Regions from separate parts of the Alistipes sp. i18-0019-D1 genome, predicted to be linked through region 3. Evidence: riboswitches for the same ligand, from Rfam matches in the RefSeq annotation. Region 3 holds a riboswitch; each other region holds the start of a gene.
The links. Region 3 has a riboswitch for cobalamin ahead of ACGHP5_RS15395 (putative transporter). Riboswitches for the same ligand answer to the same signal wherever they lie in the genome.
Positions count from the first base shown of each region.

Region 1 (4,280 bases), 1.3 Mb from region 3:
GGAGTTGCGCGCCCTCTCGCCCTCGACCTACACGGGCGTGTTCCGGTAGACCGGAACCGGCATCGGAAACAAAGGCAGGACCCGAAAGTGTCCTGCCTTTATTCATTCCAAACGGATCGTTACTCCTTGCAGCAACGCACCGTATAGCCATAGGAACGCTCCTTGTCCAGCTCATTATTGATCGAACCGCTGCTCGACAGTTTGCTGCGGAAGAAGAGGTAATAGGATTTGGCCGAAGAGGCTTCCACCGACCAGTAAGCCCCCGAACCGCCGGTCGAACTGCGCAGGCCCACGATGGCGCCCGAACTGTAATTGCGATAGCCCTGCGCCGGATACCAGGCCGTCCGTCCCCCGTGGGCGTAGGTCATACCGCAATTCGTTCCGTCCCATACCGAAACGCCGTCGATATACTGGCGGCCTGCAATCAGATCCTCCCATGCACCGGTTTCAGGAACCCTGTACCCCGGAGGGCAGGGGTCGTTGAGCGTTTTGGTCTCACCCCACAATGTCGCGTTCGGCGACGCGAGCCAGTTGTAGCCGTTTCCGACCTTATTGTTGTAGAACGTCATGGGATTGGCGGCAGCCCCGTCGGTCGTCGTCGCACTCTTGCTGAAATTCCACCCCAGCGCCGGATAAGCGGGATTCACCGCCGTGCCGTTCTTCGCCTCGAGAAACGCATTGGCCGAAGTTTCCGTTTTCTCGCCCCCGTAGAACGGGTCCTTACGCCCCCACTGGTAATACATGCCGTAAGCGTCCGTGCCGCCTGCGGTCGCACCTACGGCGCCCAGGTTGCGGTCCATGAAGACCGTCCCGTTCCCGTAGGCCATCGTCTGCGGAGCGTCGGTCACCCAGATATGCCAGCTCCAGACGACCCTGCCGTCCTGCATCAGCGCGACCAGCGCATTGCCCTTGCCTTCGCCGACCGTGAAGGAGATGTCACCGGAGACCTTGTCGAGGGCGATTCCCGAAACAAGTCCTTCGGAATCGGTCCACAGCCAGTCGGCCGTCATGTCATCCGCCAGTTCGATCGCCGGCTCGAAACCGACTCCTTCGCCGGCGCCGTTTCCGCGCACCCGGGCATTGAAAACGTAACTCCCGGGAGCCGAAACCACATAGCAGTTGGCCGTCCCCGCAGCGCTCAGGTCATTGATCTGCGCCGCCGAAAGCGTCCCGCCGTCCGTCAGCGCGATTTCCACCCGGCCGTTTTCAGCCTTTACCGACCGGAACAACTCCACGCACTCGTCACCGGTGGCCTCGACCGGATTTCCGGAGGCGTCCCCGATCTGCCACGGCGTCACGGCGGCGTCCGTCGTCACGGTCCAGAGGCCCTTGTCATCGCGTCCCATGACGGGAACAGGTCCCGAGACGGGCATCTTTTCGCCGGAAGCGTCTTTCAGCCACGGTGCATCCTTTTCCGCGGCGAGCGTCCAGTAATACGCGTCCCCTTCGGCCGCAATGCCGATCAGCGGCGCTTCCGCAGCCTCCGCACGGCAGGCTACCGTCACTTCGGTCCCGTCGCGGAACGTGAGCCGTACGCCCTTTTCGGTCTCGGCCAGCGACCGCACTTCCGACTGCGACACGGCTCCGGCCAGCGCTTTCAGCGAGACCAGACCCGCATTCAGGTCCTCGATCTTTTGCAACAGTTCGGCCGAAGGAGGGGGAACGGGTTTGTCTCCGTCCGGGTCCGAGGCCCCGGATTCGCTCTTGCAGCCGCCGAGTAGCAGCGCCCAGGTGCAGATCACAAGTAATTTTTTCATCATGCTTCGTTTTTTAGTTAATGGTTCCATCTGTTCTGTCCCGTCCGTAACGGACAGACTTCACGGAGAATACCGCACAGGCAAAAACAGGCATGACCACCCGGCAAAGCATGGCGACGACTTCCTCATCCGACCGTAAAAAAGTCTGTCCGAAGAGGTTCGCAGCAACAGGAAAAAGAGGGCCGAAGCAAATAAGGACGCACGGAAAAACCGCCGGCGGCGACTTCAGGCACTCCCTTTCTCCGCAGGAGCAAACACCCTATCGCGCAAGGCAGGTCTTCTGACTTGTCCCCCGGGGCGGCGCCTTCCCGGTCCAGGAGGACCAGTGGCTCAAGAATGCCGCAACGAAAAAGCCCTTTCGGGCGGGACTCACAGCAGCGGGAACTGTTGCCGATTCACACGGCATTCCCTTTTAATTCCCCTCCACGGGGAAACCATTGCACGGCAAAGGTACGCTTTTATCGGCAGGAAGCAAGCGATTCGGCGGAATATTTCCGCCGAACGCGCCCCGCGGTTCAGCGCCGCGGGGCGTTCCGGCCACGATGCGCCCTTTTCCGGCGGACGGCGCGCGACTTTGGCACGCGCTTTGTACTTATTTCAGTCAACTGCGGCACAGCAACCGCAGTGAGGTTTCTTCATTTATTTAAGTTTGGGTTAGTAGTTTTAGGAGGGCAACCTCCTGGGGGCAGCAGGCAATCGTGAGATTCCCTGCTGTTTTTTTATCCCCGGAGGCTCTCACTAACCGAACAGATCGTTGAGCACGGCGGCCAGACGGTACGACGCCAGGATCAGCTGGCGTTCGGGCAGCAGGTAGGTGTCCATCACGAACTGCTTGTCGTAGGTCTCGTCGGCCCGCTGCCAGTCGTAGATCACCCGGCAGGCGACGGCCGTTTCGTGCAGCCACTCGCGGGGCGTACCCTTGGCCATCGCAGCCTTTTCACGTTTGGAGAAGGTATCCAGCAGCAGTCGGTACTCGCTGTAACTCCAGCCGTGTGCGCCGTCCAGCACGCCCCAGTCCCACATCGCGTGGTAGGACATCTTTTTCCCGTTGAGGTCCGCACGGCCGCTCTTGCAACCGGGATACTTGACGTGCGAGGGGCAGTGCATGTCGCCCACGATGTGAATGACATACATCAGGTTCAGCCGCACGAGCGAGTCGCTCATGTTCCGGTAGTCCTTCAGCCGCTCGACGGCGCGCATCAGCTCCACGACACAGTTGGTCTTTCCCTTGCGCAGCGTGTCGACCAGCTGCATGTCGGCATCCACGTAGCTCACGTGCTCGACGTCGCGGAATTCTGGCGTGCTGCGGTACTTGTCCATCCACGAAGCGTAGTAGACGATCGAATGTTCGAGGTAGCGGGCGATGTTCTTTTTCGCCCGGGGCGTCAGGTTGCATTCGGCGATGTAGGCGATGGCATCGTGGCGCGTGCGGTCCCACGCCTGCGACGGCAGCGCCGCGCAGAACATGAGGACCAGCAGGAACAGTTTCATTTTTTTCATCGGTTCTAACGGTTAACGGGTTAACGATTCAGCGCGGAAGTTATCGAACTGCACGCGGTTTTTGCTTTTGGTTGCCGGGGCGAACACGAAGCGGGTCGTGGCGTCGGCCCCCGTGACGGTGAAGGAGAATCCCTCCCAGGCGTTGCCGCGCGACAGCGGGAACGAGAGGACCCCGTTTTGGGCGCCCTCGATGCTTCCCGCCCCCTGGATGCTGACCGTCAGCGTTCTGTTCGTATCGGCAGCACCGGAGAAATACTGAAAGAAATAGGTGGCGTCGAAGCTGACCTTCACGTCGTCCGTACCGGCGATGTCCGTGAGCGCCGGAGAGATCAGCCGGCCCAATGCCGACGACGAATTGAGGTGGATATAACCCGGACGGGTGTAGACGCTCTTGTTGGCGGTGTCGTAATCCCAGCCGTTGAGGGACACGGTCCCCTCGTTTTTCAGCAGGTCGAAGCGGATCATTTTGTCGACCGTGCAATAGGTATTGATCCAGTCGGTGTTGGTCGCCAGCAGTTCGCTGCCGCTCCAGGGGTCGGCCCAGGAGAAATCGTCCTGGAAATAGACCGTGGACGACGACGGCACGACGTCGGCCCGGACGGCTTCGGAGGACTCCGACGAAAGGAAGGTCTGCGGAATCTCCTCCTTCGAACTGTTGTAGTTCATGTGGTTGGCCACCACGCGGAAGTTGAAATAGGGGTAATTCCCCAGGCTCTTTCCGGCCAGTCCGCCGACATGCACATGAGGCTCCCACGTCTTGCCCGTGGCGACGGTTCGTCCGTTGGGCAGTTCCACGAAATAAGTGTAGTCCGTGGCATCGGGCACTCCGTTCCACGCGGCCTCGAACCCGTAGGCGCTGTTGGCCGAGACCGTCACGCCGGAGGGCGTCGCCAGCCGGGGCAGACCGCCTCCCGACGACTCCACCTCGCCCTCGGCGGGTTCGCTCCAGGGCGACTCCTTGTAGGTCTTGTCGCCCTCGGCCGGCAGGGCACGCACCATGAGGCGTGCGGAGGTCCCGGCCTC
Region 1 is NZ_AP031424.1:2,387,585-2,391,864, reverse strand. It holds gene purB (adenylosuccinate lyase) at 1-49, shown strand, start outside; gene ACGHP5_RS09920 (PL29 family lyase N-terminal domain-containing protein) at 120-1,757, opposite strand; cobalamin riboswitch at 2,010-2,211, opposite strand; gene ACGHP5_RS09915 (S1/P1 nuclease) at 2,496-3,257, opposite strand; gene ACGHP5_RS09910 (BACON domain-containing protein) at 3,270-4,280, opposite strand, start outside.
Region 1: linked by a shared signal. The riboswitch ahead of ACGHP5_RS09920 (PL29 family lyase N-terminal domain-containing protein) and the one ahead of ACGHP5_RS15395 (putative transporter) in region 3 are both predicted to bind cobalamin.

Region 2 (4,280 bases), 170 kb from region 3:
TCGAAGGAACCGCCTTTGAGTTTCACATTGAAACGGTTTCTGCGCCCGCTCTCGAAAGCAGGTCTGCGCGTCACCATATATACCGCACTCGCCGAGGCGAAGTCGCGTGCGGACTGGAATATGTCGCTTTTCTGGCCGTTATAAACGGATACCAATTCCATGTTGTCGAGCGAAAATTTACCGAGGTCCACCGTCCCGTTCTGGGCATTGCCGATCTGTATGCCGTCGTAGAATACCCCCACGTGCTGGCTGCCCATACTACGGATGTTGACGGTTTTCAATCCCCCGATACCTCCGTAATCCTTTATCTGCACACCGGAAAAATAGCGCAACGCATCCGATACGGAGTGTGAGTTGAGCCTTTGCAGCTTCTCGCCGGAGAGGATCTGTGCCGGGACAATCGCCTTGTTCTGCTTTCCGAGCACCGTCACCTCGTCAATGGCCAAAACCCGGACCGAATCCGGGATTTGACCTTTTTCGGCCTCTTGAGCATTGGTAGTGCCGAAGGCGAGAAAGATGTACAGTACTGAAATTACCGATATTCTTTTCACTTCGTGATAGCGCTTGTTAATTAAGGAGTGCCGGGATTTTCTTACCCCGGCACTCCGGGTGTTGTCGCAAATGAGGGCCGGTTATTCGAACCTCACCGCCAGATCGTCCCACGCAAAATATGCCGGCTGGCTGAACCCATAACCGTTATCGCTGTCGCCTGTGACGTTGAATTCGATGCGACTGACTTTTCCGGGTTCGGAAAGATTCCATTTCTGCCAGTCGATGACGCAGCAGCGACGCTACCACTCGACGGTAATGTCATCCACTGCATAATAGGCAGGCAGCGAGTAACCGTAACCGTTATCGGCGCCGCCAGCCTGGTTCAGCCGAAGCGAAACGATCGGCCCCAGTTCGGAAAGATCCCATTTCGTCCATGTTTTCGTGATGGCCTCGGGCGTAGCGAAAATCATCGTAATGGTTTTGATTTCGTTGCCGTCGGCATCGAACCCCGTAGCGTAGAAGGTTACGTCTTTGGTCAGTTCGGGCGACAGTCCGTTGCCGGAGGTGGCAACCGAGTAGAAATAGCAGGTCGAATTGACGTACAGACTTCGGATCGTCCGTGCTTTATTGTCGGCAAATTCGAGAATGGGACGTCCATCACCGTAAGGAAAGTCAAAATCCAAATAGCCGAATGTCGTCAGGAAATTATCGGAACCATTGCGGCCTCCGCCTGTCATACTATCCTCTACTCCGTCGGGATTGTACACATACAGATCGTATAAATAACTGCCATATTTACTCTGATCCAGCGAATTGGAATTATAGGAGCATACGAACCAAGGATAGCCCCATCCGTTCATGAAGCCGGTAGGACGGCCAGTAGTGAGCTGCGTGGTTTCATCGACCCAGGCATAATCGTCTGGACTCCCTAATTGTGTCGTTGAATATTTTCCGGGGTTATAGTTGCAGGCGACCCATTTGGCCCAGTCGCTACCCTCGAAGGTAATTGTATAGCTATGCGTATCCGCCGCACTTACTGTCAGTTCTGCCATGCACGAGAAATTCCCGGCCATTCCGATCAAGGCGATCACACCCTCCGTTTCTGCATAGCTGTTCGCTTTGGCCGGCGCTACAACCGTCAGTACATTGCCTTCGACCGAAACTTTCCATCCGTCGGGTTTAGTCCATGTCATCCGTTCGACACCCTTGCTCTCGATCGTAAAGGTCTGCGTCTCATCGTAAACGAATATGCCTCTCTTTGCGGAAATCGCGAGATTCAACGCACCTTGCATGGGAATTTCGAGTTTTCCGCCGTCGACAAGCGTAAAGACCGCCATACCGGGGTTCGAGACCGTATCCACCGACTCGAACATCGAATCGCCATCCGTTCCTTCAGCCCTGACACCCATCGAAGTCCATGTAGTACCATTGTCGATCGACATTTCCCACTCCTTGGTTTCGGTATTGATACGCAATTTCGGGGACACGGCATTCTGTCCGGGGGCGCCGTCCTCACCCTGCGCCTTGATCTTTTCGCCGTCGACCAGTATGAAATCGCCATCGAGCGTCCAGTAATAAAGGCCGTCGCCATCTTTTTTCACCGAGACAGCGGGAGCATCAATTCCATTTTTTCCGTTGGTGATCGTGGCGGTTTCACCATTGGAGAATGTAATTGTGTATCCGTCATTATTTTTGATGACGGAGGTCACAGTTACATTCTTTTGTAAAGCATCGACCAGTTTTTGGAGTGCATCGATATCGGTGTTAGCACTCTTCATGGCCTGCTCCATAGCTTCCATGCGCGAATCGAGGTCATCGACCGCCTTCCACAAATCGTCGTCGTCATACGAGCAGCTCCACATCGCAACGCCGAACAGGGCGATTGCCAAAAGGGTAAATAGTTTTTTCATTCCTGTTGTATTTTAAGTTTGACAAATAAAAAATCAACCGTATCCTTTCGGGATACGGCACAACAGAAATTCAAAACGGATTTACACCTTGGCAAGGCTGTCGGAAGCCTCGTATTAGACCGGAATGCCGGATGCAGGGGAAATCGCAGTTTTGATTTTCACCCGTACACCCGCAGGTTGCAAATCTTATAAAGGCATCGGCAGGTCTTCTGACTTGTTCCGGTTTTACGCCTTCCCAGCCTTGCGGCCAGTGGCAAAGATTGTAAAACCTTTTGCGCCCCATGTCCGGGGCAGGAACTCACAGCAACGGGTATTGTCGCAGATTCTCACTGCATTCCCTTTTCATTCCTCATCGCGCAATCGGCGATTCGGAAACCTTTGCGACGGCAAATATACAAATATTTTTTAATTCGGTATCTTCGATACAAAAAAATGCAATCCTGTATTTTGGGCATTTTACAGTTATGAATCATGCTTATCCAATTTGAGATTTTTAAGAATAATTACTTTTTTCTCAATTGCCCTGCATCTTGGAGTAGCTCATACGCTTTGCGCTCCTTGATAGTCGCCTGCTCCAACTGATCGGCTCGAAGTTTCACGCCTGTTTCATACCGTTCGACCCGATTACGAATCGTATTGCGGACGGCCTTGCGCTTGTCTTCGCGGAATATTGCTTCCAATTCCGTCAGTTTCTTTTCTCCGATTCCCCCGCACATCTTTACATAACGGTATTTCAGGTCGTTCACGGCCAACAGCCGATTGTTTTCTGAAATTCGGTAGATGAATGCGCCTTGCAGGAAAATACATTACCCGTGCAGGAGCATCGACACACCTACACGCTCGACATTAAATCCTCGAAAACCTTACTGACAATGTTTGTCAGATCTTCGAACCGGAGAACTCGAAGCCGTTTTTCGAGAACAGAACACCTTGTTTCAGGTCAGTATTTCCGCAATATTTATAGCGGATGCCGATACCCTGTTCCCATAATTTGCCGTCCAGTTTGATTGCATCGTAGATTGCGTATCTGGCCTTGTCCGGTTCGCATAGCCGCTCCCTCCGCACGTCGTCTTTCCCGGCGCTGGATACAGCCCGTATTTCCCGGTCAGCTCCTGGCAGACCTCGGCGTTGCGGAGCTTGATATTCTTGTCCGAAATGGTCTGTCCGTCATTTCCGACCTTGTTGTAGACCAGGTGGCAGAGCGGATGGGGCCGGTCGAGATGGCGCACCAAAAGATATTGCGTATCGGTGATGCCCATCTTCTGCATGTACTCCTTTGCGATCTGCGTCATCGGGGCGTCGGTCATGCGCGGAGCGCCCTTGGGTGAAAAAGAGAGGAGGATATGCCCGGCGGTGTTTTTCAGCCGCGGGTTGAGAAAGATCTGGTATTTGAAGTCCTGCACCATGTTCTTCACTTCCGGGGACATGACGCCCTCGGCGTCCAGTATCCGGGATTTCGGACTACGTTTGCCGATGCAACAAAGGCACGATATTTTCGTTTGTATTGCGAACGAACTCCGCAGGGAGTACCGAGGAAACGACGCAATTTCACACTACACAGCCGGTAGAGCCGGCAAAAGCCCCGCTTAACTATTTGTCGAAACGACGACACGATGCCCGACTGCATTGCGTGCCGACACCCTCGTATGCCCCTGCGCCTTAATTATGCCCGATGAATACGCATTTCGATATATACGGTCTCATGACGACAACCGTCGAACCGCTGCCCTACGTCAGCGAGGGCATTCCGGCGGGATTCCCGTCGCCGGCCGCGGACTATATCGGCGACCGCATCGACCTGAACGAAGTCCTCATACTGAGTCCGGGTGCGACATACTATGCCCGCGTTCGGGATTACTACTTGGTCGAGGAGGAGCT
Region 2 is NZ_AP031424.1:3,519,292-3,523,571, forward strand. It holds gene ACGHP5_RS14625 (TonB-dependent receptor) at 1-551, opposite strand, end outside; gene ACGHP5_RS14630 (DUF4465 domain-containing protein) at 633-776, opposite strand; gene ACGHP5_RS14635 (PL29 family lyase N-terminal domain-containing protein) at 792-2,402, opposite strand; cobalamin riboswitch at 2,584-2,797, opposite strand; gene ACGHP5_RS14640 (hypothetical protein) at 2,906-3,148, opposite strand; partial or broken gene ACGHP5_RS14645 (relaxase/mobilization nuclease domain-containing protein) at 3,285-3,829, opposite strand; gene ACGHP5_RS14650 (S24 family peptidase) at 4,105-4,280, shown strand, end outside.
Region 2: linked by a shared signal. The riboswitch ahead of ACGHP5_RS14635 (PL29 family lyase N-terminal domain-containing protein) and the one ahead of ACGHP5_RS15395 (putative transporter) in region 3 are both predicted to bind cobalamin.

Region 3 (4,280 bases):
ACACTATCTTCCGTCCGTACTCCGGTACAGACATGCCGCAAGGCCAGCCGCAGGCGGTTCCCGCCGTGCAATCTCCCGATTCGTTTCCATTTTCACCCGCCGGATTAGCAAGTAACTGCTAACCAAATCGTTATTCTCTTTGTTGTGCCCTGCGCACGATAAGGACAGCCCTTACTATGTCAAATTTCTAACAATCAATCGAATGGAAACGAATCAAAACCCCGTGCAGGAAAACGCTGCACAACGCATAGTCCCCGAACCGGGACAGCCCGCCGAACGCCTTTACAATCCCGCCGAAGCCGCCCGGATCGTCCAATGCCTGACTGACGGCTATTTCGATCCCGAATATATCCTGCTGTTCGGGAATCTGGCCGGCGGCACGCCCCACAGCGATGCCGTGGCCTATGACCTGCTGATGGTCGTGCGCGAAACTCCCGAATACGACTGGATACGTGCGAAGCGGATACTCCGGTACAGAATGCCCGTCAAACACCGGGATATTGCATACATCAATCTCTATATTATGACGTTGAACTACGTCGAATCGAACAAGACGCCCTTTCTCTATTTCGCGCACTCCGAGGGCGAATTGCTCTATTGCAGCGATCACTGCCATTTCCGCCGTCCGAAACACCCGATCGACTTTGCCAAAGCGTATGCCGATGCCAAATTGCATTACGACACGTTCCGGATGCTGGGCAACGAGCTGATCGAGCAGGCGCGGGAAGCATTGAGCGAAAGCCGCAATATACGTCTGGCCGCACTTTTCTCTGCGCAGGCGGCGGTCTATTTCTACCACACGCTCTACTACGTCTATCACGGTCAGGAGTTCGACAGCCACGATCCGGTGGTGATGCACGACCGGATGCGGACGCTTTCGACGAAATTGATGCTTACCTTCGACGATACGAATATCGAACGGATCTTCACGCTCCCCTGCCTAAAGAAATTTCTGGTCAAAGCGCGTTATGACCTTGGTTTCGACATTGCGCCGCAGGAGTTGGAAATGCACCTGCAACGTGTGGAGAAGATGGGCGATATTATCGAAAACTACGCCGGGCTGCGGCTGGAGCTTTATAAAGAGTTGAGCGAACGGCAATAGGCGTTCAATCATCTGAACGAGCGGGGGCTTGCGGGATCGTGGAAATCCCGGCAGGCCCCCGTTCCGTTCATGCCGCTTTTGGGGGCTTTCGGCGGAGCGGCCGGTCACGGGTTGGAACCCGGCAGGCCCGATGCGGCTTGTCCGGTTGGCCACCCGCCCGGCCGCGCGAGCCGGAGCGGAATGCCCTCTCCAGCGCCTTCTGACGGCGGTTCGTGAAAATAATCCGGGCTTTCGGACAGTTTTTCGGAAAGAACCGTTATATTTGCCACAGGTTTGGTTCTCTCCTTCCCGGGCGTGGAAGAGAGCGAAAAGGGAATCGGGTGCAAGTCCCGGACAGTCCCGCTGCTGTGAAACTCCGCGAAGGTTCCGAACATCTCGCCACTGGTCCGCAAGGACCGGGAAGGCTTCGGAACAGGAGCAAGTCAGAAGACCTGCCAGGCCGATTCGACGTCGTGAGACCCCGGGGGATGGGTATTTGACATCGGTTATGTAATGCTTATTGTTTTATGTCGGACTTTGCCGCCGGGTGTCGCACCTTTCGGCTCACGGGATTTTTCCCGGACGGAAGCCGACCGGATGAGGATTGGATATGGAATTAATCGAACGATTGTTATTTGGCTCCGAGTCGCTTTGGGGCGGAGGCGTGGCCCACTCGGTGCTGATTCTGGCGCTGGTCGTGGCGTTGGGTGTCATGCTGGGCAAACTCAAGGTCGCCGGGGTGTCGCTGGGTGTGACGGGCATTCTGTTCGTCGGCATCGCCTTCAGCTATTTCGGTATGAATATCGACGAACACCTGATGCACTTCCTCAAGGAGTTCGGACTGATCCTTTTCGTCTATTCGATCGGCCTGCAGGTCGGACCCGGATTTTTCTCCTCGTTCCGCAAGGGCGGCGTCACGCTCAACAAACTGGCGGTGCTGGTGGTGGCGCTGGGTGTCGCCACGACGGTGGCGCTCTATTATATTACGGGATTGTCCATGACGACGATGGTCGGCGTGATGTCGGGCGCCGTGACCAACACGCCCGGACTGGGTGCCGCCCAGCAGGCTTTCAGCGACATGCACGCCGGAGCCGATGCCCCGGACATCGCCACGGGCTACGCCGTGGCCTACCCGCTGGGCGTCGTGGGAGCCATCCTCACGCTGATCGGGCTCCGCTACCTGCTGCGCATCGACGTGAAGCGCGAAGAGGCCGCCGCCGGACAGGACTCGGACGCGCAGAAAGACCTGACGACCCGGCGTCTTTCCGTCGAGATCGGCAATGCCGCCGTCAACGGCAAGACCGTGGCCGAGATCCGGGACCTTGCGCTGCGGGATTTCGTCATTTCGCGCATCAGCCGCGGCGGCGGGAGTCCCGAACTGGCCGACGCTTCGACGGCGCTCCATTGCGGCGACCGCATCCTGCTGATCGCCGCGCCCCGGGATGTCGAGGCGCTGGTGGCTCTGCTCGGGCGGGAGGTCGACGCCGAGCCGATGGTCCATGACAAGACGATGATTTCGCGGCGCATCCTGATCACCAAGCCCGAACTGAACGGCAAGACCCTCTCCGAACTGCGGGTCCGTTCCACCTGCGGCGTCACGATCACGCGCATCAACCGTTCGGGCATCGACCTGGTGGCCTCCGGAAACCTGCAATTGCAGATCGGCGACCGCGTGACGGTCGTGGGACCCGAATTGTCGGTGGCCCATGCCGAGCGACTTTTCGGCAACTCGCTCAAGCGGCTCAACCACCCCAACCTGATTCCCATTTTCATCGGCATCGCGCTGGGCGTCGTGCTGGGCAGCATTTCGTTCTGGATTCCGGGCGTTCCGCAGCCCGTGAAACTGGGGCTTGCCGGAGGTCCGCTGATCGTGGCCATCCTGATCGGCCGCTACGGACCGCACTACAAACTGGTCACCTATACGACGATGTCGGCCAACCTGATGCTGCGCGAGGTGGGCATCTCGCTCTTCCTGGCGGGTGTGGGACTGGGCGCGGGCGAGGAGTTCGTGCCGACGCTCGCGGCGGGCGGATATGTCTGGATCGCCTACGGGGCCGTGATCACCGTCGTGCCGCTCCTGCTGGCGGGCATTTTCGGACGCTTCTACTACAAACTCAACTATTATACGCTGATCGGCGTTCTTTCGGGGGCCTCGACCAATCCGCCTGCGCTGGCCTATTCGGCCGAGCAGACCTCGTCCGACGCTCCGTCGGTCGGTTACGCGACGGTTTACCCGCTGTCGATGTTCCTGCGGGTGCTGGCGGCCCAGCTTTTGATACTGATATTCGGTTAAACACAAAAAGGTGCGGTAAAGACGGACGCGTTACTGCCGTAACAGGCCGGAAGAGATTCGCAGTCGGCCGCGCTTTTTTCAAAAACGAACGCTTATGAATATCGTACTGTATGGAGTTCCGGCGAAGACCGCCGGCCGGATCGCAGGCCAGTACGGCCTGAAGGTGATCAACTCGCCCGACAAGTTCGACGCATCGGGAACGATGGTGCTTGTTCCGCCGATAAGCACCCCGCGCTACCTGCTGGCATTTTACAACGCCATGCTGCGCCACGAGGACGATGTCGATGCGGTCATCATCTGCGGCATCGAGTCCTGCGAAGCGGCCTCGACGGTGCAGTACTGCACGCCTCCGGGGAAATTCTTCTCCCTGAACGGCGGGTTGGACGAGGAAGAACTCCTCTCCGAGCTGCGCCTGATCCTCGATTCCCTCTTTGCCGAGGGCAATCAGCTCAACGTCTGACCGCGCGTCAGGCTTCCTGCAGGTCGGCGGCGTAAAGCGGAATGCCGATGCTTTCGGCCTGTACCTGCAACAGCGGCAGGGGGATCCCGTGCATGGACGAGCGGCGCGTGCCGCGGTCGACGGTCGTCAGCAGGGCGACGATCTCGTACCTGCCCGACCGGACGGCCCGCCACAGGGCGTGCGCCGAATCCTTGCCGCCGCTCCAGTTGAAAACCGCCCTTATCCGTTCCATACGACCGATTCTGCGTCGTGGAAAAATCCGCATACGAGCGTCAGGTACTCGGGCATGCGGCCCCCGCTGCCCCACTTCAGCTCGATTCCGAACAGTTCGGAGGCCGTGCGCGCCACGTCGAACCCGCAGGCTTCGAGCGACGGCCGCACCAGTTCCGGATGGCGGCAGGGCCTGCCTTCGGGGCGCGTGCAGCTTCCCTCGGGACAATGGATGC
Region 3 is NZ_AP031424.1:3,685,902-3,690,181, reverse strand. It holds gene ACGHP5_RS15400 (nucleotidyltransferase domain-containing protein) at 203-1,102, shown strand; cobalamin riboswitch at 1,360-1,556, shown strand; gene ACGHP5_RS15395 (putative transporter) at 1,692-3,374, shown strand; gene ACGHP5_RS15390 (hypothetical protein) at 3,469-3,834, shown strand; partial or broken gene ACGHP5_RS15385 (ATP-binding protein) at 3,854-4,066, opposite strand; gene ACGHP5_RS15380 (DUF2284 domain-containing protein) at 4,054-4,280, opposite strand, start outside.